DNA from 3 places in the Labrys sp. KB_33_2 genome. Region 3 is predicted to be linked to each of the others. Evidence: riboswitches for the same ligand, from Rfam matches in the RefSeq annotation. Region 3 holds a riboswitch; each other region holds the start of a gene.
The links. Region 3 has a riboswitch for cobalamin ahead of AB4037_RS21930 (CbtB domain-containing protein). Riboswitches for the same ligand answer to the same signal wherever they lie in the genome.

Region 1 (5,313 bases), on a different contig from region 3:
GCGTTTTGCCTCGGTGCTCTTGCGTGGCCGGTCGCGGCGGAAGACGATTTGCCGCTCACCCTTGAACACGGCCCGCGCCTCTTCGGCCAGGATCAGGGCGCCATGAGCCTCGTGGTTGACATTGACGAGGCCGGCGGCGGTGAGCTGGCGCAGCACCGATTGCCAGGTACGCGCCTCGATGTCCTTGCCGGCCCCGAAGACGGGCTGGTTGTCGTGGCCGAAGCGCTGGACTTTCTCCGTGACCTTGCCGGTGAGCACGTCGATGATATGGGCGGCGCCGAACATCTGACCGGTGCGGTAGATCGCGGCCATCGCCTTGACCGCGGCATCGGTGCCGTCCCAGCTCTCGACCGGCGAAAGGCAGGTATCGCAATTGCCGCAACGGCCGGGATGGGTCTCGCCGAAATGAGCGAGGATGGCCTTGCGCCGGCATTCGGCGGTTTCGCAGATGCCGAGCAGGGCGTTGAGCTTGCCGAGTTCGACCCGCTTCACCGTCTCCGGCGCATTGCCCTCCTGGATCATGCGGCGGCGCTGTACCACATCGGCCATGCCGTAGCTCATCCAGGCATCCGAGGGTAGGCCATCGCGCCCTGCGCGGCCCGTCTCCTGGTAATAGGCTTCCACCGAGGCCGGGATATCGAGATGGGCGACATAGCGTACATCAGGCTTGTCGATGCCCATGCCGAAGGCAACCGTAGCGACCAGGCAGAGATCTTCCTCCTCCAGGAAGGCGTCCTGGTTGGCGCTGCGAACAGCCACTTCCAGGCCGGCATGATAGGGCAGGGCGCGGATACCCTGCTCGTTCAGCCATTGCGCCGTTTCCTCGACCTTGGCGCGCGATAGGCAGTAGACGATACCGCTATTGCCCTTGTGCGCAGCCAGGAAGGCCAGCAATTGCCGGCGGGCGTTGTCACGCTCGACGATGGCGTAGCTGATGTTGGGCCGGTCGAAGCTGGTGGCGAAGACCTCGGCCTCGTTGAGACCGAGCCGCTCGATGATGTCGGCGCGAGTGACCGGGTCGGCCGTGGCAGTGAGGGCGATGCGGGGCACGCCGGGGAAGGAAGCGGCGAGGCCGCCGAGTTCGCGATATTCGGGCCGGAAGTCGTGGCCCCATTGGCTGACGCAATGGGCCTCGTCGATGGCGAAGAGCGCGATGTCGGCATCGGCGATCAGCGACTGGAAACCCTGTGTCGCCACACGCTCGGGGGCGACGTAGAGCAGGTCGAGCTTGCCGTCCATCAGGGAGCGGCGGACCTTGTAGGCTTCCTCGCGCGACAGCGAGGAATTGAGCGCCGCCGCGCGCACGCCAGCCTGCTTGAGCGCCTCGACCTGGTCGCGCATCAGTGCGATCAGCGGCGAGACCACGATGCCGACGCCGTGCCGGCACAAAGCCGGGATCTGGTAGCACAGCGACTTGCCGGCTCCGGTCGGGAACAGCACCACGGCATCGCCGCCTTCGGTGACATGGCGCACCACCGCCTCCTGCTGGCCGCGAAAGGCGCTGTAGCCGAATATGGCGTTGAGGACGGAGAGAGGATCTTGAGGAGAAGAGCGGGTCATGCCTGCAGGATGCACCTTTGGAGCCTGATTCCATTCCAGGGACATCATGGACACTTACCCGACAGGGGCCATGATTCGAAAATCTCCCACGTCGATTTCCCACGCTGACAGGCAATTGCGGTGGAACGGTCGCGGTCGCGAATGCCGGCAATGTGCCCCTCGGCCAGAATGCGGGTTACACCCGCAACACCGTTGACGGTCTACCGAGATGTTGACGGTCTACCGAGATAAAGATAGTTATGTTATAACGTTTCATGTAAATGAAGCCCATTCTGGCGCCCGTGGTATCGACATGCTCCCAGGCGCCTGCAACGGATCAAGGAATTCCGACATCATGCAGCCCGCCCCGCAGACACCCGTCACCGTCCTCACTGGCTATCTCGGAGCAGGCAAGACCACGCTTCTCAACCGCATCCTGACCGAGAGCCACGGCAGGAAATATGCTGTCATCGTCAACGAGTTCGGCGAAGTCGGCATCGACAATGATCTCGTCGTCGATACCGACGAGGAGATCTTCGAGATGAACAATGGTTGCATTTGCTGCACGGTGCGCGGCGATCTCATCCGCATCATCGAGGGCCTGATGCGCCGACGTGACCGCTTTGATGCCATCCTGATCGAGACGACCGGGCTGGCCGATCCCGCGCCGGTCGCCCAGACTTTCTTCGTCGACGACGATGTGCGCGCCAAGACCAGGCTCGATTCGATCGTCACAGTGGTCGACGCCAAGCACCTGCTCGGCGAAATCGAGACAGCGCATGAGGCCCAGGAGCAGCTCGCCTTTGCCGATACGATCCTCCTCAACAAGACCGATCTGGTCACGGCCGGGGAACTCGAACGGGTGGTGAAGCGGATCCGTCGCATCAATCCCACCGCTACCCTCCACGAGACACGCCGCTGCGATATCGCGCTCGACAAGGTGCTGGATCGCGGTGCCTTCGACCTCGACCGCATCCTGGAAGCCGAACCCGATTTTCTTGCAGGATTCCATGACCATGAGCATGACGACCATGTCGGCAGCTTCGCCCTCGTCGCCCGGGAATCGCTCGACCCTGGCAAGTTCATGCCCTGGCTGAACACGATCGTGCAGCAATTCGGCACCGACATGCTGCGGCTGAAAGGCATCATCGCCTTCGACGGCGATCCCCAGCGCTTCGTGGTGCAGGGTGTGCATATGCTGATCGAGGGCGATCATCAGCGCCCCTGGAAGCCAGAAGAGGAGCGCAGGAGCCGTCTGGTGTTCATCGGGCGTAATCTGCCGAAAGACGTGATCGAACAGGGGTTCCTGGCCTGTCGGGCCTAAAGCGTTTTGCTCCAGGTGAGGGAAGGCGCGCACTGGGGCGGGAAAACAGGGCTCGCCATCGTCCGCCACCCGCTTTGCATATTCGCTTGACCGCGATCGGGACACCCCGGTAACTGTGGCACTGACGGTTCCCGTCGGGTGCGAGCCCGATGGGAGTAATAGGGAACACGGTCCGGCTTTCTCGAAGCCCATGCCGTGGCTGCCCCCGCAACTGTAGGCGGATTGCCGAGCATCCTCGTGGCGCCAAAAGCGCCATGCCACTGTGGGTGACCCCATGGGAAGGCAGAGGCAAGGCCGATATCCGCGAGCCAGGAAACCTGCCGTCATCTCGATCAATCCCATGTCACGGGCGGGGATGCCCGGAACAGGAGACAATGTGACGTTTCTTCCCGCCATCTCGGGCCGTCGCCCACCTGTTCCCTCCACTTCGCGCCATCAGACCCTCTGCCATAGCCTGGCCTGAGGGCGTTTCCCGTTTTCGGCCCTGCGCCGAACAGCGCCATCTTCCTATCGCGAACCGAGAGAACGTCATGACTTTTCCCAAGGCAAAGGCCTGCTGGTCCAGCTTCGCCGTCATGCTTGCGGCCGGCTTCAGCCTGACGCTGAGCATCGATCCAGCCGCCGCCCAGGCGACCAAATATCCGCTCAAGATCGCCAATTGCGGACGCACCGTCACCTTCGAGCATGCCCCGCAGCGCACTGTCTCCGTCGGCCAGAGCGGTACGGAGGTTCTCTACCTCCTCGGTCTTGCCGACAAGGTGGTGGGGACGGCCGTCTGGTTCGGCCCGGTTCTGCCGGGCTATGAAGAGGCCAACGTCAAGATTCCGCGCCTGGCCGACAATGATCCGAGCTTCGAAAGCGTGATCGCCAAGAAACCCGACCTCGTGACCGCCCAGTTCCAGTGGCATGTCGGCCCCAGTGGCATCGTCGGCAAGCCCGAGCAGTTCGAGGAACTGGGTGTCCAGACCTATGTTTCGCCCGCTGATTGCGTCGGCAAGGACAATTCCAGCGGTGGCGACGGCACCCGCGGCACCCTTTTCACCATGGATCTGGTCTATCAGGAGATCAGGGAACTCGCCGAGATCTTCGACGTGCAGGAGCGCGGTTCGAAGGTCATCGCGGACCTGAAGGCACGCGAGGAAGCCGCCCGCCGCAAGATCGCCACCGGCGATGGCAAGGTCTCGGCTGCCTTCTGGTTTTCGAGCGCCAAGGTCGATGTCGATCCCTATATGGCCGGCAAGAACAGCGTCCCAGGCTACATCATGTCCGTCCTGGCTCTCCGGAACATCGTGGAAAGCGAGGAGGAATGGCCGAGCGTCGGTTGGGAGACCGTCGCCAAGGCAGATCCCACCATCATCGTCGCCGGGAGGATGGACCGTCGCCGCTATCCCGCCGACGACATCGCCGTGAAGCTCAATTTCCTCAAGACCGATCCGGTGGCGAGCCTGATGCCGGCCGTCAAGGAGGGCCATGTCGTGGAAATGGACGTCCAGGCCATGCAGCCGAGCGTGCGCGTCGTCGACGGCATCGAGATGCTCGCCGATGCCATCCAGCGTTTCGGCCTGAAGCGTTGAGATGAACCGCGCTGTCACGCGATTGCTGGCAATCGGCATGCTGGCGCTGGCCGTGCTGGTGTTGGCGCTCTGGCTGGGCGCCGCCATCGGCGAGACGGCCATCCCGATGGAGGTGGTGGCCAAGACGGCGGCCAACCGCCTGTGGGGCGCCGGCTACATTCTCGATCGCATCGATGAAGGCATCGTGTGGAACTACAGGCTGAGCCGCGCCGTCGTCGCGGCCTGCTGCGGCGCGGCCCTGGCGCTGTCGGGCGTCGTGCTGCAGTCGCTGCTGCGCAATGTCCTGGCCGATCCCTATGTGCTCGGCATCTCGGCCGGGGCATCGACGGGGGCGGTCGGGGTCGCCATTCTCGGCCTCGGCGCGGGATTTTTGAGCCTGCCGGCCGGCGCCTTTCTCGGTGCGCTGGTGGCCTTCGGTTTCGTCGCCTTGCTGGCGATGCGATCGGGGCGCGGAACCGGCGCGGTGATCCTCGCCGGCGTGGCTGGGTCTCAGCTTTTCAATGCCCTGACCTCCTTCATCGTCACCAAGGCGGCCAATGCCGAACAGGCGCGGGGCATCATGTTCTGGCTGCTGGGCAATCTTTCGGGCGTGCGCTGGCCGGATGTCTGGCTGGCCCTGCCGATCACGGCCGTGGGGCTGCTGGTCTGCCTCTGGCACGCTCGCGCGCTTGATGCCTTCACCTTCGGCACGGAATCGGCGGCATCCCTCGGCATTTCCGTCCGGCGCGCTTATGTCGTGCTCGTCGGCGTCGCGGCGATGATGACGGCGGTGATGGTCAGCATCGTCGGATCGATCGGCTTCGTCGGTCTGGTGATTCCGCACGCCGCGCGGATGGTGGTGGGCGTGCGCCATGGGCGATTGCTGCCGGCCAGCGC
Region 2 (5,313 bases), on a different contig from region 3:
ATGGCCGCCGGTGGCGCGCAGCGCTACGTGCCGATGCTAACCGACTATATCGGCAGCCTGAACGGCACCGATCTTACCCCGGCCAATCAGAACTGACCGGGCGCCGAATACAGGAACGCCGCGCCCAGGAGAGCGCAGCGTCCATGCTTCTTCCTCTATAGGCCGGATCAGAAGGTGCGGCGCAGACGCACACCTGCACCGACAGCGTCGACCGTCTTGGTGTTCGCGCCCTCCGCGTCCTTGTTCTGGTACCAGACTTCAGCGCCGGCAATGAAGCCCTTGACGATGGTGTAGTTCACCTGGCCGCCGATGACGTAATATTTGAAATTGTCGCTGACGTTGGTCGCCACGCGCGGCGCATCAAAGTCCAGGTAACCACCAAACAGCACGGCCTGCAGTTGCTTGGTAACGTTCAGGCCAGCCTCGGCCTGCACGGCAAAGCCCTTGGCGCTGTCGAGATCATATGGCGCGCCGTTGGTCGGATAGGCATCCCAGCCCCCGATACCCAGAAGCGAGGACCCATTCGGGTTGGAAGCAGCGCCGACACCGAGATAGCGCGTCGCACCATCGGCATAACTGGCTTCGACGGCCACATAGCCGCCTTCCAGAACCGGAATGTTCACATTGCCGCCGAAGCCGATCGAGTAGCCCCATTTGTCACCGTAATTCGACACGGCGGAGCGATTCTGGTGAAGAGCGCCCATGATCTGCAGGCGGCCCCAACCGTTCTTGTTGTCGTCATAGCCGATCACGCCGACGATGTCGGGCACCTGCGAACCGCCGAGGCCGCGAATGTTGGCATTGCCGGTATTGCCGAAGGTTGTGGTGTTGGCACGATGATCGCGGCCATCTTCGATCGACAGGGTGGCGTAGGCCTTGTCGAATTGAGCCGTATAGCTGATCAGGTTACGCCGGCCCTGCTCGCCGAAATAAGGGGCGAAAAACTCGGCCTGATAATTGGGATCGTAGAAGGCGTAAGGCGACCAGGCGTAACCGGCCGTCAATCCGCCAAACTGCAGATAGGCCTGACGCACCTGGAAGGTGTCGTGCGTGGCCGCACCCGCATTCGATTCAGCCTGGAGTTCGAAGAAGGAGCGCAGCATGCCCCAGTCGGTCTGGGTACGGGCATCGAAGCGGATGCGGGCATTGGTTCGAAACTGCGTCTGGCTGATGTTGCGCTTGCCCGTCGCATTGCTGGGCGCCTGCGCATACCAATAGTCGGCCCGGATCTGGCCACTGATCTTGAGGCAGGTATCGGTGCCCGGAATGTAGAAGAAGCCCGGACCGAATGCCGTACAGACCTTCACATATTCAACGGCTTCGCCCTTGCTCATGGGCAAGTCCGCAGCAGAAGCTGCGACGATGCTGAGAAATCCAGCGCCAGCGCCGAGTAAAATTGCACGAATAGACATGGAAATACCCCGATCTTATAAGATAGCCCTCAATCAGGGCCGCTCTCTTCGAAAAGCTGGCAAACCAATATTCAGCCAATCGAAGAGGCGCGGTCGTTGTGCACCGCGATATCGAAGCTTTCCTCCCAGGCGAGACATTACACAATGTTAAGGTAAGTCATCGTTCTGACACAAAAGGGCTTTGTCCATGACAGTTGCGATTTTGCAACAACACGCAGAACGTGCATGAAAAAGGCCCCTCCCTTTTCAGGAAGAGGCCTCGCCGAAAAGCAGGGTGAGCGAACTCAACCCAGATTGAGTTCCTTGAAGAAATCATTGCCCTTGTCGTCGATGACGATAAAGGCCGGGAAGTCCTCGACCTCGATGCGCCAGACCGCTTCCATGCCGAGCTCGGGATATTCGAGCACCTCGACCTTCTTGATGCAGTCCTGGGCGAGGCGCGCGGCGGGGCCACCGATCGAACCGAGATAGAAGCCGCCATGCTTGGCGCAGGCCTCGCGGACCTGGGCGGAACGGTTGCCCTTGGCCAGCATCACCATCGAGCCGCCGGCCGCTTGGAACTGGTCGACATAGGCGTCCATCCGGCCCGCCGTGGTGGGGCCGAAGGAGCCCGAGGCATAGCCGGCGGGTGTCTTGGCCGGGCCGGCATAGTAGACAGGATGGTTCTTGAGATAATCGGGCATCCCCCCACCCGCTTCCAGGCGCTCGCGCAGCTTGGCATGGGCAAGGTCGCGGGCCACGATGATGGTGCCGGTCAGCGACACGCGCGTCTTTACCGGATGGCGCGACAGGGTTTCCAGGATGTCAGACATCGGCTGGTTGAGGTCGATCTTCACCACCGCCCCGCCAAGCTTGCTCTCATCGATCTCCGGCAGGAAGCGCGCCGGATTGTGCTCGAGCTCCTCGAGGAAGACACCCTCGCGGGTGATCTTGCCCATGGCCTGGCGATCGGCCGAGCAGGAAACGCCAAGGCCGATCGGCAGGCTGGCGCCATGGCGCGGCAGGCGGATGACACGGACGTCGTGGCAGAAATACTTGCCGCCGAACTGGGCGCCGACCCCGAGCGACTGGGTGAGCTTGTGCACTTCTTTCTCGAGCTCGAGGTCGCGGAAGGCATGGCCGAGTTCGGAGCCCTCGGTGGGCAGGCTGTCGAGATAGCGCGCCGAAGCGAGTTTCACGGCCTTCAACGTGATTTCGGCAGAGGTACCGCCGATCACCACCGCCAGATGATAAGGCGGGCAGGCTGCCGTACCGAGCGTGAGGATCTTCTCCTTCAGGAAAGCGATCAGGCGGTCCTTGGACAGGATGGAGGGTGTGGCCTGATAAAGGAAGGTCTTGTTGGCCGAGCCGCCGCCCTTGGCAACGAAGAGGAACTTGTAGGCCTCCTCCCCTTCCGCGGAAATGTCGATCTGGGCCGGCAGATTGGTCTTGGTGTTCTTCTCCTCGAACATTGACAGCGGTGCGAGCTGCGAATAGCGCAGATTCTTCTTCTCATAGGCATCGCGGATGCCCTGGGCGATGGCGCCCTCGTCCTCACCTTCCGTCCAGACTTTGCGGCCCTTCTTGGCCATCACGATGGCCGTGCCGGTGTCCTGGCACATCGGCAGCACGCCACCGGCGGCGATGTTGGCGTTCTTGAGGAGGTCATAGGCGACGAAGCGGTCATTGTCCGTCGCCTCGGGATCTTCCAGAATGTTGCGCAATTGCTGGAGATGGCCGGGGCGCAAGAGATGATTGATGTCCATGAAGGCCTGCTCGGCCAGAAGCCGCAACGCCTCGCCATCCACCTGCAGAATCTCGCTGCCTCCGAGCTTTTCGACCCGCACGCCCTCGCTGGTCAGCTTGCGGTAGGGCGTCTCGTCCGCTCCCAGGGGGAACAGGGGAACGTGGGGATAGCGGGAATTGGCAGCGGAATCGGCAGGCATGGAGAGGATCTCCGAACAGAGCGTTTTGCGATTTGACGGCTTCGGCAAGAATCGCAAAGACGCGTCAAAACAAGGAGCTAGAGCAAACAAGCGTTTCCGTCTAAACGCGCTTTGCTCCAGGGCTGGCAGAGGTGGCGCAGGGGTGCCACCGGTTTGGCCCTGATTTAGTCGTTTTTCTCACCGCTGCCTATGATCAATTGGAATCGTTCCATGCTGAAGCCCCCTCGGCCTTTCGTGCACGGCCAGACGAGGCACTCAGGCAGGCGCCGCCATCGACACCGGGCTTGTGGTTGCGATTGAAGCCGAGCAAAGGCCGCCGCGAGGTCGCGATCCAAGGGCAACCTATGATCGCATGGCATGCCTATATAAACATGTCTTTATGTCGACCTTGACTTTCACGACGTCTTGTCGTTTGCTTGCCCAGTCGAGGTTCTTCCATTCTCGCAATGGAAGCTAAGAGGGAAGCCGGTGCGATGCCGGCGCTGCCCCCGCAACTGTAGACGGCGAGAACTTGCCTCATCATGCCACTGCCTGCCCTGCGCAGGTGGGAAGGCAGGCAAGCTCGGTGAGCCGTGAGCCAGGAGACCTGCCCCGACGAATGTAAACGTCCTCGGGCGGGGTGTCCCGGTGGTTGCTTGACCAAGTCAATGTCCTTGGCCGCGTCAGGCGCTCCCGTACGGCCTTTGCCCCCAGTTCTTCATGGGGTCTGCCGATGTTCAAGCTTCAAACTGCCATCATGCGTGAAGGTGCAGTCGATCCGACTGCTCGACGACGAATGCGTTGCGGCGTGCCCTAACGGTACGCCGCTCCCTCCTCGATCCGATCCATTCACCACGAACCGGGACCTATCGGTCACCGGCCGGAGACGCGCATGTCCATTCCCATTTCGACGCTCGGCACGCCACGCATCGGCCCACGTCGCGAACTCAAGACGGCCCTCGAAGCCCACTGGGCCGGAAGGCAGAACGAGACCGCCTTGCTCGCAACGGCAGCCCAGTTGCGCGCGAGCAACTGGGCTCGACAGAGCCTGCTCGGCGTTACCCATATCCCGTCCAATGACTTTTCGCTCTACGATCAGGTTCTCGATATGAGCGCCGTGGTCGGTGCCATCCCCTCTCAATATGGCTGGGAGGGTGGCTCCGTCCCGCTTTCGACCTATTTCGCCATGGCGCGCGGCAGGCGGGGCCATGACGATCGTGGCCATGAGGGCTGCTGCCATGGCGGCGGCGGTGTCCCCGCTCTCGAGATGACCAAATGGTTCGACACCAACTATCACTACATGGTTCCCGAATTTCGCCGCGGCCAGGCCTTCGAACTCGCTTCGGCCAAGCCCATTGACGAATTCAGGGAGGCCGTAGCGCTCGGCTTCCACACGCACCCCGTGCTCATCGGCCCGGTGACCTATCTGCTGCTCGGCAAGAGCAAGGACGAGGGCCTGGATCCGCTCACCCTGCTGCCAGGCCTCTTGCCCGTCTATGCCGAGATCCTGCACAGGTTGGCCGCGGCCGGCGCGGACTGGGTGCAGTTCGACGAACCCTGTCTCGTGCTCGATCTCGACGAGAACGCGCGGGCCGCCCTGCGCCATGCCTATGGCGTCCTTTCCAGCACGGTCTCCGATCTGAAGATCATGATCGCGACCTATTTCGGCGGCCTCGGCTACAATCTCGACCTGGCACTCGACCTGCCCAGCGCCGGCCTGCATCTCGACCTGGTGCGGGCGCCAAGCCAGCTCGGGCAGGCGGTCGCACGAGCCAGCGCCGACAAGGTGCTATCGCTGGGCGTGATCGACGGGCGCAATGTCTGGCGGAGCGACCTGACTGCCCTTCTTGATCGGATCGAGCCGGCGGTTGCAGCCCTCGGCCCCCACCGCGTCGTCCTCGCTCCGAGCTGTTCCCTGTTCCACGTTCCCTACGATGTCGAGGCCGAGAGCGCGTTCGATCCTGAACTCCGGAGCTGGCTGGCCTTTGCGATACAGA
Region 3 (5,313 bases):
ACTTGTTGAGGAAGGTGACCCGGAAGGCAAAGCCGATATCGTGGAAGATATTGGCGTTCTCGGCCCAGGTCAGCACCGTACGCGGCGACATCACGGTGGAGAGGTCTCCATTCATGAAGGCATTGCGGGTGAGATCGGCCACGCGCACCATCTTGTTGACGATGTCGCGGCCGTTCGGGCTCTTCTGGTAGTGCTTGGCCTTGGCCAGCACGATGTCGACTTCCTTGTCATGCGGCAGATAGTTCAGCGTGGTGACGATCGACCAGCGGTCCATCTGGCCCTGGTTGATCTGCTGGGTGCCGTGATAGAGACCGGACGTATCGCCGAGGCCCACCGTATTGGTGGTGGCGAACAGGCGGAAGGCCGGATGAGGGCGAATCACGCGCTTCTGGTCGAGCAAAGTGAGCTTGCCGGAGATTTCCAGCACGCGCTGGATCACGAACATCACGTCGGGGCGGCCGGCATCATATTCGTCGAACACCAGGGCGATGTTGTTCTGCAGGGCCCAGGGCAACATGCCGTCGCGGAATTCGGTGACCTGCTTGCCGTCTTTGAGAACGATGGCGTCCTTGCCGACGAGGTCGATACGCGAGACATGGCTGTCGAGGTTGATGCGAACGCAAGGCCAATTGAGCCGGGCGGCGACCTGCTCGATATGGGTCGACTTGCCGGTGCCGTGATAGCCCGTCACCATCACGCGGCGATTATGGGCAAAGCCCGCCAGGATCGCCAGGGTCGTCGGCTTGTCGAAAAGATAATCGGTATCGAGGTCCGGAACGTGGTCGGAGGACTGGGAATAGGCCGGTACTTCGAGATCCGTGTCGAAACCAAACAGCTTTTTGGCCGAAACCATGATGTCCGGCAGATTGGCCGGTGTCGTTGCGTCAGTCATTATGCCTTCCTTGGCTGGCGCCAGGACGGCGCAGCCGACAATCAGTTCCAGCGGGCCGGCGGTACTGGCCCCACCGAATTTCCCAGTCTCGCCAGGCGGGCATGGAAAATTCCGCGTCGTCTCCATAGCGTTTTGTGATTTGGTGGAATCACCAAGAATCGCAAAGACGCGTCGAACCAAAGAGCTAGAGCAAAAAGGCGTTTCCGTCTAAACGCGCTTTGCTCGAGGTCGGGCGGGGATCCCCGGGATTGGAACGCGCTCCAAACCTGGAAGCCTCGCCGGTGGTGCGGGCGCTCAGCAGAGCCCAGCGCTACGCAGCGTATTATAGGCCTGGATGATCCCGCGCAATTTATCTTCGCTGGATCGGTCCCCGCCATTGGCATCGGGATGGAGGCGTTTGACCAATGTTTTGTAGCGTGCCTTGATCTCGGGGCCGCTGGCCGTTTCCGGCAGATCGAGCGCCTCGAGGGCCTTGCGTTCCAGCAATTTCAGGCGTCGCCTTTCCGGTTCCGGCGCACTCTGCGTGCGTCCGAAGCCGTGCTCGCCCTCGAAGAAGCCGAAGCCGTCATGGATCTCCGGGCCAGGTTGCGGCCCTTCGCCGCGCTTCTTGGCCCAGGGATTGACGCCCATCGTCCAGGTCGGGCGATGGCCTGTGGCGGCATCGCGCTGATAGGCGCTCACCGAGTCGTCCGGCAGGCCTGCGAAATAATTGTAGGTCTTGTTGTATTCGCGAACGTGCCCCAGGCAGAAATGCCAGAACTGGCCTTCGCGGTTGCGCCCCTTGGGCGCGCGAAATTCACCGGCGTTTCGGCAGCCGGCATGTTCGCATAGCTGTACGCTCGCCGGCTGGACCTCTTCGGCCCTTGGGCGCACCCGGATGCGATCAAACAAGGGCGAGTCCAGATCCATAATGACACACTATGCGAGGGTGAACACAAATGGGCAAGCATGAGCTTGGACGCAAGAGCGTTTTGTAATTTGAGTGAAGCATGTCAAATCGCAAGGACGCTCCAGCCGATCCAAAGGACTGGCTTGGAACCAAACAGTGAGAGCAAACAAGCGTTCATACCTGAACGCGCTTTGCTCTGGGGTTAATTGAGGCGGAATGCCGCTGCAGATTTTGAAATATGGGGTCTGCTGACCCGAAAAAGAAAGAGGCCGCCGAATGGCGGCCCAAGTCTTAGGGAGGAAACGCCCAAGGAGGGCAGTGGGGGAGCGCAAACGCGCATCCACCACGTCCGTAGAGTGATCCTGATGCGTTCATTTCGCAAGTGCGAAATGAAAGAAATTTTGAAAACCGGCCCAAAACCGGGCCGGTGTTGTAAAAATGCGACGTTTGACGTGGTCGGTTGGCCTTTTTCAGCGGCTGGCGGAGGTTTGCAGCAGCTTCTGTGCTGCAACGCCGAAAGCGATCCCGAGCGTTGCCCATAGCACGGCATGGATGCCGAGCGAGGCAACGCGGAACTTCCATAGCACCGTGGCCGAGAAATCCGCCGGGATGTCGTTGACGGCCGGCAGAATCTGCATGGCGACCACCATCACCACCAGATAGGCGGCAGCCCCCACCAAGTTGGCGTTCCAGCGGCCGAGGCTGGCGGCGAGCCGGTTCGCCGTGCCCAGGGCGGCCGCCATCGTCAGCAGGGAGAGCAGGATCATGCCGAAATAAAAGGCGGTCCGCAGGCCGATCGTGTCGGGATTGCCAACGGCCGGCGGCGTCGCCGGATATTTGATCTGCGGTACCAGCATGATGGCGGCAAAACCGACGAGCGCGATCACCCCTGCTGTCGCGCGCGGGCTGAGCGTGCCGATCCGTCCCTGCGCGAAGGCGAAGACCAAAGCGAAGATGCCGCCGAGGGCTGCGCCATAGACGACCATGCCGGTCATGAGGCCGTAGCTGGACTGCACCGGCCGGCTGACCGGGTCTTCCTCATGTTCATGTGCTGCGGCCGGCTGGGAGGTTGCCGGCGTTGCGGATGGCGCCGGTGCGGCGGCGACCGCGTGGCTTTCCTCATAGGCGATAGCGGCATCGACCTGTGGTTCACCGAAGACCCAGGCGAAGCCAGACGCCAACAGTCCGGCCAGGATGCCGATCAGCATCCCCCGGATCAAAAGCGATCTAACCATGTCGTTTGCCTATGCGCCCTAGTGGCAGGGGAAGCCGAGCAGATGGCGAGCGTCGTGCACGAATTCGTGGATGTAGACGCCGGGAATCAGCGAGGTCGCGCCTTGTTCGGCGCCGACGAAATAAATGGCGAGTACGGCCAGGAGCACGGTGAAGAGCGCCCAGGGCAAGATCTCGCGGACCGGGATGGCGATCGGCTGCTGGGCGACGGGTGCCAGAGTTGCGGTGGTCATGAAAAGCTCCTTGGGATTACGCGTCCCGCTACGAGTCATGCTGCCTTGGAAGAGGTCTGACTTCCGGACGGCGCCCAAGCGCCGCCGTTCACAGTGGCGCGACCGTGCCGGATTCACACCGGCTTCCCACCCTTGGCAAAGCCCTTCCATAAGAGCCCAAGTCACGAACATGTCAATATTCCGGAAGCGACTTAGAGCATAAGTTGCGCGACTTTTTGGACGATACCATGCGTTGAAACAAAAACTTAGGGAGCATGATCCGATTGGTTCGGTCGAATCATGCACTCTAAGTCTTGGGAACTGCCGTCATGACACCACGCCTGATCCTGCTATGCCATGGGGCTACGCCTGCGGTGCGCGCAGCGGGTTTTCCCCTCGATGAGGCGCTCGATGCAAGAGGGCTGGCTGCGGCGCGGAAGCTGGAAGGGCATTTCGGCAGGCCGGCCCGCATCCTGAGCAGCCCGGCGCTCAGGGCTCGCCAGACCGCGCAGGCCCTCGGCCATGATCCTGAGGTCGATGAAGCCCTGCGCGAATGCGATCATGGCCGCTGGGCAGGGCTTGCCCTGGACGCGGTAGCGGCCGCCGAACCCGAGGCGCTCCGGGCATGGCTGACCGATCCGGATGCCTGCCCGCATGGCGGAGAGAGTGTTGCAACCCTGATTGCGCGGGTCGGCGCCTGGCTCGATGGCAGGCGGTTCGAGGGGTATACGCTCGCCGTTACCCACGCTTCGGTGCTGCGCGCCGCGGTCGTTCACGCCCTCGGGGCCGAGGCTCGTTCCTTCTGGCGTATCGATGCCGCCCCGTTGGCGACAGCCGATCTCAGGCCATCCGGCCGGGGCTGGTCGCTGCGGTTGAAGGCATAGAGGCGTTGAGCAGGGCCCTCCAACGGAGTTCCTCTCTTTTTTCGTCATTGGCATGTCGCCGGGCCTTTTGTAGACACGCGTCTGACGGATTGGTCGTCCAAACAGGATTGATGTCATGCGCGTTGCAATGATCGGTACGGGTTATGTCGGCCTGGTGACGGGGGCCTGCCTCGCCGATTTCGGCCATGTCGTCACCTGCGTCGACAAGGATCCAGCCAAGATCGAGGGCCTGCTGGCCGGCCGCATGCCGATCTACGAGCCGGGCCTCGAGGATCTGGTGGCCCGCAATGTGCGTGAGAAGCGCCTGTCCTTCACCACCGAGCTTGCGCCCGCCGTCCGCGATGCCGCCGTGGTGTTCCTGGCTGTCGGCACACCCTCGCGCCGCGGCGACGGGCATGCGGATCTATCCTATGTCTATGGCGCGGTGCGGGAGATCGCGGCGGCGGTCGAAGGCTTCACCGTGGTGGTTACCAAGTCGACCGTACCGGTCGGCACCGGCGACGAAGTCGAGAGGCTGATACGCGAAGTCCGTCAGGATGCCGATGTCAGCGTGGTGTCGAACCCTGAATTCCTGCGCGAGGGCGCGGCGATCGAGGATTTCAAGCGTCCGGACCGCATCGTAGTCGGCACGGAGGAAGAGCGGGCCAAGGAGGCGATGGCCGAGGTCTATCGCCCGCTCCATCTCAATCAGGGGCCGTTGCTGTTCACGGACCGACGCACCTCCGAACTGATCAAATATGCCGCCAACGCCTTCCTGGCGACCAAGGTCACCTTCATCAACGAAATCGCCGATCTGTGCGAGAAGGCCGGCGCCAATGTGCAGGAAGTGGCGCGCGGCATCGGCCTCGACAACCGCATCGGCTCCAAATTCCTGCATGCGGGTCCGGGGTTCGGTGGCTCGTGCTTTCCCAAGGATACGCTGGCGCTGCTGCGCACCGGCCAGGAACATGGCGTGCCCTTGCGCATCGTCGAAGCGGTGGTCGGCGTCAACGATGCCCGCAAGGCGGCGATGGCACGCCGCGTCATCGCGGCCCTCGACGGCAACATCGCCGGCAAGACGGTGGCCCTGCTCGGCCTCGCCTTCAAGCCGAACACCGACGACATGCGCGACAGCCCCTCGGTCCCGATCGTGCTCGCCCTGCAGGACAAGGGCGCCCGGGTGCGCGCCTACGATCCCCAGGCGATGGAGGAGGCGCACAAGAC

Region 1: linked by a shared signal. The riboswitch ahead of AB4037_RS14685 (ABC transporter substrate-binding protein) and the one ahead of AB4037_RS21930 (CbtB domain-containing protein) in region 3 are both predicted to bind cobalamin.
Region 2: linked by a shared signal. The riboswitch ahead of metE (5-methyltetrahydropteroyltriglutamate--homocysteine S-methyltransferase) and the one ahead of AB4037_RS21930 (CbtB domain-containing protein) in region 3 are both predicted to bind cobalamin.

Annotation. Positions count from the first base shown of each region.
Region 1 is NZ_JBFREW010000007.1:155,265-160,577, reverse strand. Features, by position in the region: gene recQ (DNA helicase RecQ) at 1-1,605, opposite strand, end outside; gene AB4037_RS14690 (CobW family GTP-binding protein) at 1,895-2,863, shown strand; cobalamin riboswitch at 2,972-3,202, shown strand; gene AB4037_RS14685 (ABC transporter substrate-binding protein) at 3,394-4,437, shown strand; gene AB4037_RS14680 (FecCD family ABC transporter permease) at 4,439-5,313, shown strand, end outside.
Region 2 is NZ_JBFREW010000016.1:72,602-77,914, reverse strand. Features, by position in the region: gene AB4037_RS25965 (NAD(P)-dependent oxidoreductase) at 1-96, shown strand, start outside; gene AB4037_RS25960 (porin) at 168-1,334, opposite strand; gene AB4037_RS25955 (fumarate hydratase) at 1,697-3,337, opposite strand; cobalamin riboswitch at 3,748-3,945, shown strand; gene metE (5-methyltetrahydropteroyltriglutamate--homocysteine S-methyltransferase) at 4,209-5,313, shown strand, end outside.
Region 3 is NZ_JBFREW010000012.1:160,198-165,510, reverse strand. Features, by position in the region: gene cobS (cobaltochelatase subunit CobS) at 1-892, opposite strand, end outside; gene AB4037_RS21940 (J domain-containing protein) at 1,187-1,783, opposite strand; gene AB4037_RS21935 (CbtA family protein) at 2,252-3,016, opposite strand; gene AB4037_RS21930 (CbtB domain-containing protein) at 3,035-3,247, opposite strand; cobalamin riboswitch at 3,278-3,423, opposite strand; gene AB4037_RS21925 (histidine phosphatase family protein) at 3,556-4,110, shown strand; gene AB4037_RS21920 (UDP-glucose dehydrogenase family protein) at 4,226-5,313, shown strand, end outside.